One region of the Clostridium kluyveri DSM 555 genome, then DNA from elsewhere that is predicted to be linked to it. Evidence: riboswitches for the same ligand, from Rfam matches in the RefSeq annotation. Region 1 holds a riboswitch; each other region holds the start of a gene.
What was found. Region 1 has a riboswitch for thiamine pyrophosphate ahead of thiS (sulfur carrier protein ThiS). Riboswitches for the same ligand answer to the same signal wherever they lie in the genome.
Positions count from the first base shown of each region.

Region 2: it holds a riboswitch for thiamine pyrophosphate, as region 1 does, so the genes downstream of both, thiC (phosphomethylpyrimidine synthase ThiC) here and thiS (sulfur carrier protein ThiS) in region 1, are expected to answer to the same signal.
Region 3: it holds a riboswitch for thiamine pyrophosphate, as region 1 does, so the genes downstream of both, CKL_RS19960 (hydroxyethylthiazole kinase) here and thiS (sulfur carrier protein ThiS) in region 1, are expected to answer to the same signal.
Region 4: it holds a riboswitch for thiamine pyrophosphate, as region 1 does, so the genes downstream of both, thiT (energy-coupled thiamine transporter ThiT) here and thiS (sulfur carrier protein ThiS) in region 1, are expected to answer to the same signal.

Region 1 is NC_009706.1:1,718,208-1,723,210, forward strand. Features, by position in the region: gene CKL_RS08035 (thiamine phosphate synthase) at 1-435, opposite strand, end outside; gene thiH (2-iminoacetate synthase ThiH) at 432-1,538, opposite strand; gene CKL_RS08045 (thiazole synthase) at 1,550-2,314, opposite strand; gene thiF (sulfur carrier protein ThiS adenylyltransferase ThiF) at 2,370-3,170, opposite strand; gene thiS (sulfur carrier protein ThiS) at 3,172-3,372, opposite strand; TPP riboswitch at 3,581-3,689, opposite strand; gene CKL_RS08060 (permease prefix domain 1-containing protein) at 4,391-5,003, opposite strand, start outside.
Region 2 is NC_009706.1:1,878,779-1,883,781, forward strand. Features, by position in the region: gene CKL_RS08720 (EAL domain-containing protein) at 1-301, opposite strand, end outside; gene thiC (phosphomethylpyrimidine synthase ThiC) at 480-1,793, opposite strand; TPP riboswitch at 1,926-2,033, opposite strand; gene CKL_RS08730 (hypothetical protein) at 2,198-2,446, opposite strand; gene CKL_RS08735 (mannose-1-phosphate guanyltransferase) at 2,555-4,999, opposite strand.
Region 3 is NC_009706.1:2,952,538-2,957,540, reverse strand. Features, by position in the region: gene CKL_RS14125 (TnpV protein) at 608-835, shown strand; gene CKL_RS21615 (hypothetical protein) at 1,160-1,282, shown strand; partial or broken gene CKL_RS19960 (hydroxyethylthiazole kinase) at 1,441-1,593, opposite strand; TPP riboswitch at 1,685-1,793, opposite strand; gene CKL_RS14120 (RBBP9/YdeN family alpha/beta hydrolase) at 1,936-2,316, opposite strand; gene CKL_RS21610 (alpha/beta hydrolase) at 2,393-2,497, opposite strand; gene CKL_RS14115 (hypothetical protein) at 2,939-3,331, shown strand; gene CKL_RS14110 (hypothetical protein) at 3,510-3,866, shown strand; gene CKL_RS14105 (cold shock domain-containing protein) at 4,021-4,176, shown strand.
Region 4 is NC_009706.1:2,074,101-2,079,103, reverse strand. Features, by position in the region: gene CKL_RS10010 (methyl-accepting chemotaxis protein) at 1-732, shown strand, start outside; gene thiT (energy-coupled thiamine transporter ThiT) at 773-1,405, opposite strand; TPP riboswitch at 1,472-1,570, opposite strand; gene CKL_RS10000 (lactate utilization protein) at 1,677-2,318, shown strand; gene CKL_RS09995 (Ger(x)C family spore germination protein) at 2,510-3,616, shown strand; gene CKL_RS09990 (hypothetical protein) at 3,747-4,040, opposite strand; gene CKL_RS09985 (GtrA family protein) at 4,596-5,003, opposite strand, start outside.

The sequences.
Region 1 (5,003 bases):
TTCCCTAATAAATTCTAAACCTCTGCCTTTTAAACCTTTTTTGCAGTCTGTTTCAAAAATGTGACCTGCCAATAAATAGTTAGCTCCTAAACTTTCTGCTTTTTTAGCTTCCTCAATACTGTGTACCGATACTCCAATTTTTAGTTTTTCATAAATATTATTTTTAAACTTAATTTTTTTAAATATTTCATAGCTGGTGTGAAATCCAAAAGCTTTAATATTTAAAGCTATATCAATATTGCCATTAATAATTAAAGGAACATTATATTTATCTGTGATACTTTTAATTTTTTTACTCATACTTAGTAGGGATGTATAAGATAAATCTTTTTCTCTTAAAATTATACCATCAGCACCATTCTTTACTACATTTTCTACGACATTATAAATGCTATCTTCTTTAATTAAATTTCTGTTTGTAACTACATAAATCATCTTATTGGTTCCCAATCTTTAAATATGGGATTATATCCCATGCTTATTATATCATTTTTAAGTTCTTTTACTGATCTACTATCTGCAATATCAAACTGCCCTTCACCTTTATCATTACTAGAATGACCACCTACTTCTGTAGAAACGCCTGCTGACATTTTGGTCACTCCAATAGGAATTAAATTATTTCTAAATTCTGCTCTTTCTCTTGTAGTTACATTAATTCCTGCTCTTTGAACAAATATTTTATAAGCTAGCATAATCTGAACAATATTTTTATCGGTAACTTCATAGATATCATTATAACTTCCAGCATGAGGTCTTATTCTAGGCATAGATAAACTTAGTTCCACATCTGGATAATTCCTTTCTATGTAAGCTCCGTGCATTCCAGTGAAAAAAGCCTCACTTCTCCATTTGTACAAACCCAGTAGGGCACTTATACTTAAAGAACTGATTTTTGCTCTACATCCTCTTTCAGGAGCATCTAATCTAAATTTATAATCTTTTTTTGGTCCTGCTAGATGAACTTTACTATATATATCTTCATTGTAAACTTCTTGATATACAGTAAGACTATCAACACCTGCATTAACAAGTTCAGCATATTCCTCTGTATTTAATGGATATACTTCTATACATATTGAACTAAAATATTTTTTTAATATTTTCACACAATCTTTAATATAAGATACCGGTGTATGATAAGTAGACTCTCCAGTCAGTATTATAATGTGTTTCAATCCCGTTTTTGCTATTGTTTCTGCTTCATTTTCTACTTCTTCAAGAGTCAACTTTTTTCTTTTTATTTTATTTTCAACATTATATCCGCAGTAAACACATCTGTTTTTACAATAATTTGCTAGATACATTGGCGTATATAATACTATACTTCGTCCAAAATTTCTTAATGAAATATCCCTTGCTTTTTGAGCCATCTCTTCTAGAAAATTTTCAGCTTTGGGAGAAAGTAATGTTAAAAAATCATATTCATCTATTCTATCTTTTCCAAGCACAGTTTTAATTTGATTATCTGTTACTTTTTTAAAACAATTATCAAAGTCAAAATTTCTATAATTCTCAATAACTTCATAAAAACTCATTAAATCACATCCTATCTCAAGAATCCTGTAAGAGGAGATGAAGCTTCTGCCATTAACTTTTCTTGCCCTAATTTAGCTAAGAATGCTTTTCTTCCACTTTCCACGGCAAGTCCAAAAGCTTCTGCCATAAGTACCGGATTTCCTGCACTAGCTATAGCTGTATTAACAAGTACTGCATCAGCACCCATTTCCATTGCTTCTGCTGCCTGTGATGGTTTCCCTATACCTGCGTCAACAACTATAGGAGTTGCAATTTCATCTATTATAATTCTTATCATTTCTTTTGTAGCAATTCCTCTATTAGTTCCAATAGGTGCACCTAGAGGCATTACTGCTGCTGCACCGGCATTAACTAATCTTTTAGTATCCATTAGGTCAGGATTCATATAGGGTAACACGATAAATCCTTCTTTTGCTAATACTTCTGTAGCTTTAATAGTTTCATAGTTATCAGGTAATAGATATTTATTATCTGAGATAACTTCTATTTTGATCCAATTTCCACATCCAGCAGCCCTTGCAATTCTGGCCAACCTTATGGCTTCTTCTGCATTTCGTGCTCCTGATGTATTAGGCAGTAATATACAATCTTTATTAATGTAATTTAACATATTTTCTTCTTTTGAAGTGATGTCAACTCTTCTTAATGCAATAGTAATGACCTGAGATTTAGATTTTTTCAATATTCTAGGTATAATACTATTTGATGAATATTTACCTGTTCCAATAAAAAGTCTACTTTTCACTTCTGTTCCACCAATTATTAAATTGTCCATATTTATTTCCTCCAACACAATCTATTATAGATAATTAAAACTTATCTTTATTAATTTACTCTTCTCCTAAAATAATTCTCAATACTGCATTTGCCTGATGATTTGCAGCTATAGCAACTCTTGGGGCCATTAGTCCACATCCAGGTTTAGCCTCATTTTCACCATCACCAACCAGATAAAAATTATCTTTTATTTTTTTAGTTTTTATTTTATTGCTTGAAAAATATCCTGCCATTCCTGATGCCACAATAATTTTTTTATCTTTTAGTTTACTCAGTGAAATATTTGCAAGCATTGCTTTGCACTTAGGATTGTCAAAAGCTTCAACTATTATATCTACATCTTTGAAAACTTCTACAATATTGCTCTCATCTAAATATATATTTGCCTTTTCAATTTTCACATATGGGTTACAATCTTTTATAATTTGTTCCAATGCATCAGTTTTTTTCATACCTAAATGTTTTATATAGTACTGCTGTCTATTTAAATTGCTTGGCTCTACTACATCAAAATCAACTAAAAGTAATTTGCCTATTCCTACCCTTGCCAAAGATAAAGCTGCATTTGAACCTAATCCTCCAAGTCCTGCAATTCCAACGGTATATCTTTTTATTTTCTGGTGTACACAAGGTGTATGCCTTGCCATAAGCATTGCTTCCATTTCGTCTTCTTTTGGTATTTCACCTCTTTTTATAAATACTACTCTATCTTTTTCTTTTAAAGTATAATCTTTTTTAATGATAAAACCATTGTATACAATTATATCTGCATCATTTTTCATTAATTTTTTTAATTCGTAGACTGTCGTATTTTCCTTTATATTAGCTTTCCTTTCGTTTACATAAATAATCATTTTAGCCACCTCCAACAAAACGTATTATTTCAACTTTTGAATTAGTAGAAAGCTTTGTTGATAAATACTTGTCTTTGGGAATTATTTCAAAATCAATTTCAACTACAACGATATCCAAATTAATTTCCAGACTATTTAGCAACTCTATGACACTAATATTGTCCTCTACTTCTAATTCTTTTCCATTTACAAGAAGTATCATTTTTCTCCTCCTTTCTAAAATTAATTGAGAAATACCAACGATATGCTATTTACGAAAGTGCTTAAACAAAAAAGGAAGCATTATTGCTCCCTCATAACTTTCAAATTTAAATTTGTTAAATTATAATCTGCATTATAGCCTTCTGAAAAAACAAATACTACAATGTTAACAAAAATAATTCAAAAATCACAAATTCATAAGGAATTTGTGATAACAAACCGTATTTCCCTACGTTGGCATTACCCAAATCAGGTTATGAGGGTAAGGGATAACATCCCATTCTCAGACTGTTAATACAGACTCCCCTTAAAGATATTAAATTTTAATTTTTTATAATACCAATTTATCACAATATGGATTTGAAATCAAGTTTATGAATAATTTGTTTACAGATGTATCATGTAAATTCCAATACAAATTTTATTTTTTAAGAAGATATTATAATGGCAAAACAAAATTATTGGGAATTTAAAAAATATGGAGTACAGGATTAAGAAGTTCCAAATATGACAACGAAGCTAAATATGGTAAAGTACTTACCTTGGGAAATATAAGCTGCATATGATGATACTACCTAGTTTCAAACAGCTGAGAATTTATCATTAAACTTATTATATGCATAGAACCAAAATCATTGAGTCACTTACTAATGAGCCTATAGGTTTCAATTCCTTATAGGTAGTCTAAAATCCCATTTATATATTATTATAACAGGGTTTATGAAAATATCAACATGTTAATGAAGTGTTAATAAAAATCACAAACCCTTATTAAATCTTATTTTTTAAGTTCATCGAACCCCCAGTTTTTTTACACTATTGGAGGTGGACGAAAAATCTATTCAGTCCTCTCAAAATTTCTCAAATTAAAATCTATACTATAACTGCACCTTATTTATCCATGAATATTTATTATTAGCCATCGCAACTATATTTATCTTTTTCCTCGTAAATACAATCACTTATATTAATGAGAAAGTTTACATATTAATTGTATCACCATAAAAGAAAATGAAATATTAATCTTTTCGTTTTTTGATAATACTGTAAACTGAGCTGAACATCCCAAATAAAATACCAGTTATAGGGAATATAATCCAATTAATATACCATTTATTAAAAACAAGCCCACTAACTAAAAAAATACACACCGCCAAAGGCCATAGTATAGCAGCAACTGCACCAATAACTTTATTATTTTCTACATTTTCTTTTGAAAAATTATCAATCCTTAAAAGAAATGTAAAACTTTCTTTAATACTTCCATAATATATAAATATAAAAACAGCAATTGCTATTATAATAAGTAAGACAATTACTCCATAGATAGACGCAGTATCGCCAAAAACAGATGCTGCAAAAATTGAAACTGGAGATAAAACACAAAGACACACACCTAGTATTAAAGATACCATATAAGTTGATGTAAAACCATTATATCTCTGCTGCAATAGGGATTTTACAGAAAGGGGCACATTAAAACCTTTTTTCAAATATTTATATCTCTCAGACTTCATACCGGAATAAATAAATAGAGCCACTGCAGGTACGATCATAACAAATAATGTAATAAGGCCAATCATATATCCTGTATCTTCAGAAAATCCTCTGCCAATAATACCTTCATCTACA
Region 2 (5,003 bases), 160 kb from region 1:
CATTTATAAAAAGATTCCACTTATTATTCATTCTATGTATACTTTTAAAGCCCTCAATACATTTTTCTCTGCACAACCTATCAAGTGCAATTGTCATATCATGCTTTCTCGCATATTCAAACATTTCAAGAGGGGGTATAATCTCTGAATTTAAAATATTTACTCCTCTCGTCAATCCTTCAAATGCTACTATTTTTTTCTTTACCAATGACACAATAGGCTGATACTTTGCAATTACCCTCTCATTATCTATAGTCTCCTTTATTGTATCCATTTCATTGTGATTACCATATTGAATCATGTTTTATAGCTCCCTTATACCATTCACTCAATTAAATACCTCCAAAATATAAATACTATATTTATATTACTATAGATTCTATACTTTTTAACATAATATTTTAACATATTTATATCAAGTGATTCTTAGGGTCTTAGGGGCAAGCCGTTGAGATGCTCTTAACATTTTAAAATACACTCTAATCTTCTTCTCTTAAAATATTTATATTTTTTCCTTCCATTACTTTGTTCATATTTCTAACAGCACACATTTTTCCACACATGGTGCAGGTATCCTCATGTTCTGGAGTAGATTCTCTTCTATATCTCCTTGCTTTTTCTGGATCAATTGCTAAGTCAAACATTTTTTCCCAATTAAGCTCTTTTCTTGCCTCACTCATTTTATAATCCCATTCCTTGGCACCTTTTATATTATTACTTACATCTGCCGCATGTGCCGCTATCTTAGAAGCTATGATTCCCTCTTTCATATCTTCTAGATTTGGAAGCCTTAAATGTTCTGCTGGAGTAACATAGCATAGAAAATCTGCACCATTTGCAGCTGCTATTGCTCCCCCAATGGCACTTGTTATGTGATCATATCCTGGTGCAATATCTGTAACCAAAGGTCCAAGTACATAAAAAGGCGCCCCATGACACAGCTTTTTTTCCAGCTGCATATTAGCAGCTATTTCATTTAAGGACATATGCCCCGGTCCTTCAACTATAACCTGTACATTCTTTTCCCAGGCTCTTTTGGTAAGCTCTCCGAGAGTTATAAGTTCCTTTATCTGACTTGCATCTGTAGAATCATTAATACTTCCTGGACGACAGGCATCTCCAAGACTTATAGTAACATCATACCTTGCACATATATCTAAAACTTTATCGTAGTATTCATAAAATGGATTTTCTTTATTGTTTAGTTCCATCCATGCATATAAAAGAGAGCCCCCTCTTGATACTATATTGGTAAGTCTTTTATTTCTCTTAAATACTTTTGCAGTTTCCCTGTTGATTCCCGCATGTATAGTCATAAAATCCACCCCATCCTGGGCATGTTTTTCTACCACAGCTAGGAACTCCTCCGGTGATATATCACTCAATTCCTTATCATAAAATCCTACTGCATCGTATATAGGTACAGTACCTATCATAACAGAACACATTTCTACAATTCTTTTTCTAAACTCTTCAGTTTTACCATAGGAACTTAAATCCATTATAGCTTCTGCTTTCATTTCAATTGCAGTTTTAACTTTCTCAAGCTCCATATCTATGTTAGCACAATCTTTTGATATGCCTAAATTGACATTTATTTTAGTCTTTAATCCCTGTCCAACACCCTGGGCATCTAAGGACTTATGGTTTTTATTTGCAGGTATTACTATTTTACCTTCAGCTACAAGCTCCCTTAAAATTTCTACATCCACACCTTCTTTTTGAGATACTACTTTCATCTCTTTTGTTATAATTCCTTTTTTAGCAGCATCCATTTGAGTAGTAAAATTCATACTTTATCCTCCTTTTATTGTTGGTTCTCTATACACTGACCGATTATGTTAAGAGGTATTAGAACTGGCACCGTTCGGATAAAAAACATAATAAAAAGCATAATTCCGTAGAATTATGCTTTAATTACTTAAATACCTACACAAACAACTTCCTACGCTGGCATTACCCAGATCAGGTTTAGGGTCAAAGAATTAACTTCTTAATCTCAGCCGGAAACACCAGCCCCCCTGCACATAATATTCAGCTTTCTTATTCTATAATGTACCATAATATTTATTACTAATCAAGTAATAAATAGTTTCAATCATTTTCTTTTGTTCCTGTATGTCAGCCTATTTACACGAATTTAAAGTTAGTTAATAAAAATAACTAAGTATTAACTAAATAAACTTCGCCAAACATTTTAGCGAAGTTTATAATTTTCCTTATAACTTAAATTTATATTAATCCCCAGTACTTTTGCATATATCAAAAAATGAATTATATCTTTATCTATACCTTTTTCTATATTTTTTAATTCCTCCTCCTCAAGACCAGAAATACTTGACAAATCTGCAAAAGTTCTTTTATTTTCCTCTCTACACCTTTTTAAAATTTCTCTTAACTTTAAATATTTTTCTTCTGCTTCTATGTATTTTTCATTTATATTCATATTATGAATCCCCCTATGAAGTGATCCTAAGGTTCAGATGGAGTTTACTTATAAAAGAATACTTTTCTCATCTGTACCTTAGAAAATCTCACCTTAGAATTCTCTACTTCAACATTCACTGGTTATCGTAGTAATTTGGGTTAGAATATCCTCTGTAAGTTTATTGAGTTTTTTATAATCGCTGCACTCTGTATATATCTTACATAAAGGCTCTTCTGCATCTGGCATTACCAGTGTCCATCCATCTTCAAAATTAAGTTTTACCCCTTCAATTAGATCTACGGATTTTGAAGTATTCTCTTCTATCAGATTTCTCATCAGTCTCCCTTTCATATTCCAGGGACACTTTATTTCCTTTTTCATAGTATAATATTTGGGTATAATAGATGTTATCTGTGAAAGGGTTCTGTTGCAGTTTGCCATAAAATTAATAATCATGGAACACACACTTACTGCATCCAATGTCATAAGATATGCACTTACCATATCTCTTTTATTTATACCCGTTGTATTTTTCAAGTAGGTTTCCAATATAACTTTATGGGCAGTTTTGGTTCTTATAAATTTGCACCCGCATATTTTAGCCAGCTTTTCCATGGTGGAAGAGGCCGTAACTGGAACTACTAAAGTTCTTATGTCATGGGTTTTAAGCATAACCAGCGCATTTAGAGCATCATAAAGATTATCTTTTATTATACTTCCTTTTTCATCTATAATAACCGGTCTTTCACATTCCTCATCTATCTCAATTCCCAGATTCGCACTATCCTCTATAACTTTTTGGGCCAATCCTTCCGTATCTCCAAACTTATCATAAAGTTTTACCTCAACTTTAAGTTCCTTTAAAACTCCAGTAATTACTTCAAGCACCATAGGATCTTCAATACTTAGAACCGCCCTATACTTCTGATTTTTTATATTTTCAAGAGAAAATCCATTTACAAGCTGTCTTTTATAATATTCTAGGCAATTGTATATATGTTCCATATGCTTGAACTTATCTGGTTTAACTCTTCTAAAGTCCTCTCTTGTGAAGCTGCTTTCTATCTTTCTCTCCATGCCCCTATCTATATTGAGTCCATTTTTATCCATAAATATTATAGTAACCTTTTCCGGGGCATTCCTATTTACACATACATAAATTCCTGCCTGAGCTCCAAAAAAAAGAATTGACTGTCTTATAAAGGCCATGGGCATCTTTTTCAAGTCCATAACCTCCAAACCCATAGACAAAAGCCCTGTGGCCAGGGAATATTTAAACATCTGTGCCGCTCCATTATCACTGCAGGCTATGGCAACCCTGGAGTCCGCCTTTAAAACAGAACCATATGCAGAACCAAGTTTTGACACACACTCTGGAGTTATATCTACATTTATCTCTCCACTAATACCATTTCTCCCAAAAATAGATTTTGAGGCTTTTTCCTTCCATATTATATTGGAATTTACCAGGGTACCGCTTTCTATTATTTTATTTGGCCATATTTTAACTCCAGGCTTTATTATGGCCTTATCCTTTATAATAGTATCATTTCCAAGGGCAGCTTCTTCAAATACAGAACACTTTGATTTAACTTGAACTTTCTTGCAAAGTACCGCCCCTCTTATTTGGGCTTTGTCTCCTATATAGCAATTATTAAAAAGTACACTTCTCTTTATGGTGGCATCAGAACATATAATATTATTCTCTCCCAGTACAGTATAAGGGCCTATTTGTGCATTTTTATATATTTTGCTTCCCTTTCCTATATATACAGGTGTTGAAATTTTAGCCTGGGGACTTATTTCACAATCTTCCCCTATCCATATGTCTTCGCTATACTTTTGTGCCTTTATATTTACATTTGCAAACCCCTTTAATATATCAAAATGGCATTTCATATACTGGTCGATATTTCCTATATCACACCAGTAACCTTCTGCCACATATCCAAACACAGCTGCTTTTTCCTTAAGCAGAAGAGGAAAAAGTTCACTGCTGAAATCACATTTCTTATTTTTCCCATAATATTTAAATATTTCTGGTTCTAAAATATATATTCCTGTATTTACCTTGTCGCTGAATACTTCACCCCATCCTGGCTTCTCCAAAAAGCCAGTTACTTTTCCTTTATCATCTGTAACTACCACCCCAAATTCTAAGGGTACCGGTTCTTCTTTAAGTACCAATGTTGCCACAGCACCTTTGCTCTTATGATAAGAAATAGCTCTGGACAAATCTATGTCCGTAAGGGCATCTCCGCTTATAACAATAAAAGTATCATTTAAAAATGCCTCTGCATTTTTAACGCTTCCTGCAGTACCTAAAGGGGTCTCTTCTACAAAGTAACTTATATTAACCCCAAAATCCCTGCCATCCCCAAAATAATTTATTATTTCATCCGGAAGATATTGTAGGGTGGCTCCAATATCTTCTATTCCCGTATTCTTAAGTAATTCTAATGCATATTCCATTATAGGTTTACCCATAACGGGCATCATGGGTTTAGGTATGTTGCAGGTTAAGGGCCTTAACCTGGTTCCCTCTCCTCCGGCCATTATTACAGCTTTCACAACC
Region 3 (5,003 bases), 1.2 Mb from region 1:
GGTATTTGTGGGTTAGCTACCAAATCTATTTTAGGTATAATACTATAAGCAGGGAAAGTACCCTGCTTATTTTGATTATGTTTTAACGAGTTGAAGGTACTTTAGTGACTGAAACTAAAAACCACAAGCTAATCACAACAGCATAAACTTAAGAACTTTGTAACTGGATCAGGTTTTCCTCTCTAATTCTATCATTTGGTTTAATTAACGGTTTTATGAATTTATCTTTAAACAGTCTTATCGTTGTATTTTCATTGATTCTGATAGGATATTTATATTGCAAAGACGCCACAGAATAGTATAATAATATTAATGTAAGAATAATGTAAAAAAGGCTTCCAGAAGGTAGCCGTAGAAATGATAATCAAACTAAGAATGGTATTGAAACTTTATTTTGTCTACAGTTTGCGTCGATATATGATTTTAGACTATCTACAAGGAAAACAAAAACTCTCCACCTAATTAGCAGTTTTTCAATAAGGATGTTTACGAAAATCAATAATTGTTAAGCACAACAGCCAAACGATTACCGATGAATTGTAAATAATCTTTGTTGGAGGATTTGCTTCATGGAAAGGTTTAATTTGGATATACGGAAATTGATGGATTGTTATATCCCAACATTGAAATTGATGGAGAAGATAAACTTAAGGATTTAGGGAAACACAGCTTGTTGCGACTAAACTATCTACACGAACAAAGATCACAGATGTATCGGAAACTTCTTCTGACCGGCAAACTGGCACAACATTGTACAGCTATTGATAAGACTGCCTTTGATATGGCGGAACAAGTTCGTTCTGACTACCTAAAATCTCCATCCACTGACGGATGAGGATATGATGGAGCGCACCCGAGTTTCCATGAAGGTATAGATGATTGAGGATGAGATTGTAATATTAGAACTTATCTGTATCTAGGCATAAGGGGGCGCCAAACACAGTTAGAGTGTTTGGTGTTCCTTTTTTTCATAGCAGAGCGAGTTAGAAGACTCAGGTATCATAGAAGGATATACCATAAAAATTAATAAAGAGAAACTAGGAATAACGATCAAATGTATCATTGAAGTCACCTTAAAAAATTTTAATTACGAATTAGCACCATCATTTATAGTAGATTACCCAAAATGTGAAGCATGATTTAGAGTGGCTGGTGATTCATGCTCTTTCGCTATTTTTCAGTTTCTTCAATTAAAGAAGTAGAAGATTTTGTCATGAAAGTAACCTTCTATACTACAACTAGAACAAAATTTGCCAAGGATTTAAGTCAGTTGCTAGTGTAGCTTTGGGATTCTGCCGAACCTGACCTGACCCCAAAGGAGCATAATATTACAATTTCGACCGACCGCATGCAGGCGCAGCACATCCCTATCGAATTTCATAGCTTGTCCCTCTGTTAAGCTCTTCGCCGCTTAAGCAATACACGGCGTCGATGATCCGCGCACAGCGTCGTAATCTGCTCCACTTCCGCTTCATCGTCGGCCATAATGGGGGATGCACCGCAGGATAGCAGCAGGTTTGCGCAGTCGTTGACGGTGACGTAGTTTGTGATACAGTGTACGAGTGGAACCTTTTGATGCACAGTTTCAAGCATTGTTCCAAAAATATTTGAATCCTCAGTCTTTAATTTTTAGTTTGCCGGGTAATAAAATAGCGGAAAACGCCCGATGAGCGTTCTCCGCGCGATAATAGCAACAGAGACCTTTCCTACGGTGGCATTATCCACATCAGGTGTAAGGGTCGAAGTTATAAACTTCCTCTCAGCCCGTTTCACAAGCTCCCCTGTCCGTTATTCGATTTGGAAAGTATTTTAGCACAAGCAAAGGCGAATGTCAAACTGACAGCAAGCTGCTGATATTTTTTAATTATACTATAAATTTAGAGTGTTCCGAGCTGTGGAAGAAGAAGAACTACACCCAACAAGCTAATGTCTATTTCAATTATCCATTCTAGCCCTATTATTTAATTCAACCTCTTCTAACAGCTTTTGAAATAAGTTGAAGCCTTCACTCCAATCATCTATATTGGATTCACTGTTTATATGACCTTTTCTACCAGCAGATATTGTTTCAAAGCCCCACTGTTTACCTTTCTGTATACAAAACATAGAAGAAGAATACGGATCATTTTCACTGTATATCAGCATTCCCGGTACTTCTAAATTAACTTCAGGTAAAGACCCAAAAGAAGCTAAAAACTTTGGAAATTGTTTGTCATCAGGATTTGGCGGAGCCACCAAAAAGACTGCATTCAAATATTTTCGTATTTTAGGAATGGCTTTGACGGTGAGTAAGCAACCAAGACTGGGAGCAATCAATACTGTACCGCATTGATTATCTCTTTCAAGGTTTTCCTATTAAGGTTTTTTCCCATTCATTATATACCAGATAATCTCATTCCTCTTGATTTACTCTTCCAAAGCCATATCTTTTTTCCCAAGTGCTCTGCCAATGATCTGTTCCGGAGTTATTAAGGCCAGGAACTAACTTTATATTCATTTTACCACCCCATCTATTTTATTTAAATAGTTTAAACCATCCAGAATATCTGTATTCCTTTTGTTAATTATTAATAGAGAATTAAGCAGTTTACTGTGTTGACTTAACTAATGGCAATTATATCATAATTAAAATGATTTTAGGCTATTACCTTTTACTATGTTTACCCATCCCGTAAGTATACTTTCTAATGCTATGGAGATAACAAATTTTGTAAAAGCAATATTACTTAAATGAAAAAGTCGTACATAGAAGAATCTATAAATAAAGTATGATAATAAGCCTGTACCCTCCAAAATGCAGGCTTTATTTTTTTACTTATAGTTACCCAAGTGAAACCATAACGTGCAAACCTCACCAATTCGTCAAAATCACTGTATACTCTACAATTTTTATGTTAAAATTTACCCTAGTAATGCTTTAAAGTGAGGGGGTAAAATTATGAAGACAAGATGTAGAAAATGTATATTTGAAGATATAGACGGAGGCAAGTACCCCTGTAATGACTGTAGTGAAATTATGGACATGAAAAGACATAAGAGTGCTGAAAGTCATTTTGAACCAGTAGATGGGTATAATAAAAATATTAAATCCAAGGAACGATTAAAGAAAAAATTAAGCGAGGTACTGCCTTCTACAAATAAAAAAATAATTTATGCAGAATATGAGGAGCTGGAAAATGAAAATATAATGTTAACAGCCTTCTTAGATAGTGGCAATGATATTATAGTGTACCAGATATTAGACATAGAAGAAGGCTTAGTTCAAAATATGCTCTCATTGGATAAGGATTTATTACATAAAATAAACAAGATAACAAAGAGGGGAGTTTAGTATGCACTTCCTGATAGTTTATAAAAAATAGTTAGGAGGGTATAAAGTAAAAAACAAAGTAAAGTTATCTTTTATAGCTTACTTTGTTTTTGTAGTGTTTTTATATCATTTTAGTAAGTTTTATTACACATATGTACTAATTAGTGATAATATTATAAGTGAAACGAGGTGTAAAAGAATGATACTTTATCATTTCTCAAATGAAAAACACAGCAAGTTGGTCCCAAAACTGGGGGAAAAGAGGCGATTTGGAAAAGAAAATATTACAGGTAAGAAAGTATTATTTTTAACTACTAATCCTGAAATGTTTCTTGAGAATGAGGATGGTAGTAATTTTTTCAGATATAGATATAGTATAGAGCTGGATAGAAATAATCCTTATCTGCATTCTGATGATAAATTCAATGATATGCTTCAATATCATAATGAGGCATTCAGGTTAAAACATGCTATATCTAAATGGTTTTTCTACGATAATTCTCTTGATTATGTTGCAATATCCGAATGGGATAATAAATTATGCAAGTTTAATTGAAATATAAAAGTACATTAAGTAATTATTAAATATTTCTCTTTTTTAAAGGAGAAATTTTTTCTTTAATAATATATGAATTTATTATTATCGAAATTTTATTTAGTGTATTATGGTTGTTACAGGGAGTTTAAGAAATAAAATTTTGGAGGTACTTATATGGACAGGTACAGTTAAATGGTTTAATGGAAACAAAGGATTTGGATCTATTACAGGAGAAGATGGAAAAGATATTTTTGCACATTTTTCTCAAATAAATTCAGAAGGTTATAAAACACTTGGAGAGGGTCAAAAAGTCTCTTTTGACGAATGAAGAGGACAAAAAGGACCACAAGCAGAAAATATACTTTAAGTCTACTTTTTATGCCATTTAAGTATATGTGTATGTCGTAGATAGGCACTGGGGAAACTAGTGCTTATTTTTCATGTTAGGTTAAATCACATAATGTTTTGACAACTAATATATATGATTAATATATAATAATTATATAAGGATTATATAAGGATTAGGATTTTAAATGTAAAATACATAATTGCGTGGGTGAGGGTTATCTTCTATTTTATTCATACAATGGTAAAATTTATTGCAAAAAGTTAATAAATATAACGTTAAACGGTGATAAATACTATATATAATTATAAGTGTCCTAAGGAAATAACCTTAGTTTAAATAAATAGTTTATAAATTAATGCCCCCTAAGCATGAATGTAAACTGGTGTCTGTAGTTGCAGGATACTTAAAACTCAAATGCAACTACCACAGGACAGTATAATATTAATCTCCTTCAAAAAATAATGTTATATAAAAGTAGCACTCGTCATTTAGGGCGCTTATTTTGTTTTATCGAAAAGAGATGTGTAGGTTTTTACACATCTCTTAAATTCAACCATTAATATTAAGTTTTTCTTTAATTGCAGTCTGTATGACTTGAGAAAAGTTAATGTTATTCTTTTCAGCTAAAGATTTTAACCAGTGTTAAGGAATATTTTAAAGAAATACATAAAGTGGGGAAATGGTCTATAATAAATCAGAAGATATAAGTAACACGATTAATTCATTGATAGAAAGTATGACCAAAAATTTTTGGTATAAATGGGTGTTATGTTAGGAGCTGGACTTGGATATATATCAAAGGGGGA
Region 4 (5,003 bases), 360 kb from region 1:
GAACTATCTGAAAAAGCAGAGAAGGGAAGTAATAATGCAAATGAATCTAAAAAAAGGGCAGCTTTGGTTCAGCAAAAAGGGAAACAAGCCATCAAAGAATCTAAAGATTTATATTTCAAGAAGAAAAATAATATGCTGCAGGCAATTAAAGAAGGAACTGTAGTTGACAATATAAAAGTTATGGCAGACACTATTTCGGATATAGCAGAGCAAACAAATTTATTGGCATTAAATGCTGCCATAGAAGCAGCCAGAGCAGGTAAACAGGGCCGAGGATTTGCTGTAGTGGCAGAAGAGGTGAAAAAGCTTGCAGAACAATCCTCTAAATCTGTAACAAATATAAAGGATACTGTTATAAAGGCTGAAAATGCATTTAAAAATTTATCCGAAAATGGCAATGAAGTATTAAGATTTATAAACGAAAACATTCATGGCAGATTAGAAGAGTTTGGAATCATGGGAGATCAATACCAAAATGATTCAAGTTTTTTAAGCACCATGTCATTGGATATAGCAGCTATGTCTGAAGAGATTACCGCAGCAGTGAATCAAGTGAATCAAGCAATGCAGAATATGTCACAAATTGCCGAGCAATCTAGTGAAAATGCAGAAACTATAAAATCCAGGTTAGATGAGACAACTGAAGAAATAAGACAGGTAGCTGTAGTTGCACAAAATCAGGCAGAACTTTCTCAAAGTCTCAATGAAATGGTGCAGAAATTTAAAATTTAATTTCAAGGCTAATGGCCTTAGAGCTATTAGCCTTGTTAGCTCAATTAGATATCATTTTTTTATTTATAATTGTTTCTAAATGTTTTACGGGAAGTACTATCATTATTGCAATACATATTGCACCTTCAACAGCTATGAATATGCCATTTAAGGTGAGAGAATAAATTGCAGGAGACATTCCTTTGGGTGCAAAGCTTCCGAAAAAGATTACTCCAGATATAAAGTGACATATAAATCTTCCCAAAATAGCTAGAAATGTACCTACAATTTTTCTGTTCCTAAAATATCCTGCTATACCTAAGGCCATAAATGGCAGAGGGTAGTCAAATATAACTTGTATAGGATGAAGTATGTATGGATCTAGTATTAAGGTTATAATTCCATATAAAAATCCAGTAATAAAACCAACTTCCGGGCCATAAAGCAAAGCCATAAGAAGTATAGGTACCATGCTTCCCAAGGTTACACTTCCACCTTGAGGAAGATGATATATTCTAAATATTTTAAGTATGGTAGCCAGTGCCAGTGCTATACCTATTTGAGTGACAAGCTGCGTAGTAAATTTAACATTTTTAACTTTCGCCCAGAACAGGATAAAGATAATAACGGCGATTAGTGCAAAAATAGAAGTTGGGTGAGATAAAATCTCTGTAAAATTTTTTATTAAAGACATTAAAAACCTCCTTTACTCAGCTAAGGTGCTAAAAGAGCCGCATTCCATGGGAATACGACTCATTATTTTTCTAAAAATCCGCTTCCCTACGCTGGTGTTATCCAGATCAGGTAGAAGGGTTAACAACTGGTGTTTCTCAGCCACAAGGCACCCCTAGCATTAAGTATTTAATTATTATATAATCATTATAATATATAATATGTCATATTTCAATTATATGAATAGGACAATGTAATAATTATAGTTTGAAGTAAATTTTGGAGGTGGCCTTATGGATAAAAATATTTTCTGGGTAAATGACAAAAAAATAAAAAGAACTATTGAGGCATTGAAAAAGAACAACATGAATGGGTTTTATGTGAAAGATAGACAGGAATTTTTCAGTAAAATAGAGCAGTTGGTGAAAAAAGATTCTGTGGTGAGTTGTGGAGGGTCTGCTACCTTAGAGCAAACCGGTATACTGGAATATCTAAGAGGTGGCAGGTATAAGTTTTTAGACAGGGCAGCAGAGGGTGTAACTCCAGAGCAAAAAAAGCAGATACACAGAGAAACTTTTTTTGCAGACGCATTTTTTACTAGTGTTAATGCCTTAACTGAAGAAGGAGAACTGTTTAACGTAGATGGTACAGGCAATAGAGTAGCAGCTATGCTCTTTGGGCCTGATAAGGTTATTGTAGTCTGTGGAGTAAATAAAATTGTAAAAAATCTAGAAGAAGCCATAGAGAGAAATAAGAGAGTGTCTGCTCCTGCCAATGCCAGGAGACTCAACTGCAATACCCCCTGTACTACTACAGGCCGTTGTATGGATTGCAGCAGCAAAAGTAGAATATGTAACGAGTATACTTTAATAAGGAACCAACTTGATGATTCGAGGATTTACGTATTTATATTTAATGAAGATTTAGGATATTAAATTTATCTGAAATATACAATTAGCTTAATGTTCCCAGCGTCTTAAACCATCGAAAATACCGCAGTGTTCATATATATTTGAATACTGCGGTATTTCTGGTTATGACAGTAAATCAAGTGATTTAGTCGGATAAATATTTCAATAATTTTAGGGAATTATAAATATAAATTCGATTTTAAAAGGTGATAGTTATGAATAAATTCAAGGTTTTCTTGCATATTGCTGTAGTTATAATATTTATTTTGTGTTTTTTAGGCACAAGTGGAATGCTTGTAGAAAACATGGAAATACCAGTGGGAGTGGGAGCTGATATAGAAAAGAGTTCTAATAATATATCTTATAGTATACCTCTTTTAGTATATTCTTTTGAAAATGTAAATCAAGTAATGAGTACTACTATTATTGGAAGTAATGGCAATTTAGGACAGACAATTCAAAATAGACAATTAAAAGAGGGAAAAAAATCAACTTTAGGGCTTAATAGAGTATTTTTATTTAGTGAAGAAACTGCAATGTTCGGGATAAAAAATTTTTTAGATATATGGGTAAAGAATCAAGCTACAAATGACAGGGCGTTATGCGCAGTATGTAAAGGAAAAGCTGAAGACATATTCAAATATAAAACTAAAGAGTACTCTAATGCTGCGGAATATATTGAGGGAATGATAAAAAATCTGCGTGAATACAACTTTTTTTCTATGCAGTATACTGCTATGGATTTAATAGTTAGAGTGGATGCAGAGGGAAGAAATGTATTATTACCTTATATAGAGTTAAAGGATAATAGCATAGAAACTACGGGTCTTGCCATATTCAGAGGAGATGTTATGGTGGGAAAAGCGGATATGAATGAAACAAGGATAATTAATATTTTAAAGGAAAGCAGAGTTAGGGGAATATTAACATTACAAAAGGATTCAAAACATTATATAAATTGTTATGCATATTCAAAAAGAAAAGTTAAATGTTATGAAGAAGATGGAAAATATAAATTTATAATATATTTAGATATACAAGGGAACATGATGTCCAATGAATTATACAGCGATTTATCTTCAAATCCTCAGCTATTAAAAAAATATGAATCAGATATGAGAAATTATGTAGAAAAAAAAGCTAATGAAGCTATAAAAAATATTAAATGCAAGTATAAAACGGATGTTTTAGATTTGGGTAAAATTGCAATATCAAAATATGGAAGAGGTACCGGTACGGATTGGGATAAAGTGATATGCGATTCTGAAATACAGGTTAATGTGAAATTCAAGGTAAATACTGAAGGCAGGGGAGATTATTAATATATATCAATTTGATTATGAAATACTTTTTAAATCGAGGGATATTAGAATTTATGTCACACGTAAATAATATTTTACGTGTGACTAAATAATTATTAGATGGTTATTTTAATTTAAATAGATGTTAATTTTATTTTGTACAGTTAACTCCTAAATTACTAAGTGCTGAATAATCAAAGTTTCCACAATCGTAGTTTACTCCATTGACATTTATACAATTAGAAGATGTGGTGCAGTTTTTAGAATCTTTGCAATTAGTAGGGTCTGTACAATTATTTGATGCCGTTGAAGGGCATGAAGATTGACAGAGCAGGGATATATTTTTTGCATCGGATGCATGAACACTTGTGGCAATTCCTGTATTTAATAATAATGGTGCTGCAAGTATTAAAGCTGAAAGCAATTTGTGTTTGAATTTTAACATTTTTAATTCCTCCTAATTTCTATTATCATAATAATTTTTAATTTGTTTTTCACCTTTAGATTTCATTTTCAGAAATTTAGGCTTATCTATGGTTGTTATATTAACAGTATTTTTAGGGTGTATCATTATTAAGTTAATGGATTTAAAGGGGTAAAAATGCTTTAAAACAAATTTGATCATTATATATAATAAGCTGTCAAGGAAATTTAATTATATATAAACTAATTATGGTAATATATTTTTTGGAATACATACAATACAATGGAAAATAGCTATAAAAATCACCTTATTTTATAAGTGTATGAAACATAGTAATATACAATGATAAACATGAATATATGTGGAACCCAATTATAAAAATACAAATAATCATATATATAAAATGAAATATAAATTTTTTCATTAAATTAAAAACATACACTTTTTTAAAAAATGTAAGAATACTATTGGTATAATTAACATATTTTATACTTAAAAACCATTTTGCAGAAATTAAGAGAAAATTTTTTAAGAAAAGAATAACTATGAAGGAATTTATTTCATAAGATTTAAATTTTATGCTGCCTTTTTAGTAGTATGCACTGAATTTATAAATCTGCCAAAAACCCAAAATCTATATCCTAAAAAGTTAACCCCTTGAGCTAATACCATAGAAATAATTTTTGCTAAGAGAGAATTGAAAGAATTATCCATTAATATACTTAATCCTATTAAGCTGATACTCAAAGAGGCAGAGTTAACTGCAATGAATTGAATAATTTCCTTTAGTGTTTTCTTTTTTACTTCTGTATCCTTAAAAGTCCAGAATTTATTTAGAATGTAGCTGTTTAAGGTACCGCCACCATAGGAAACTATCTGACTTATAATATAGTTGACACCAAACAGACTATTTAATATACAAAACAGTATAAAATCAATTATAGTGTTTAAACCGCCTACACAACTGAATTTTGTAATATGTCT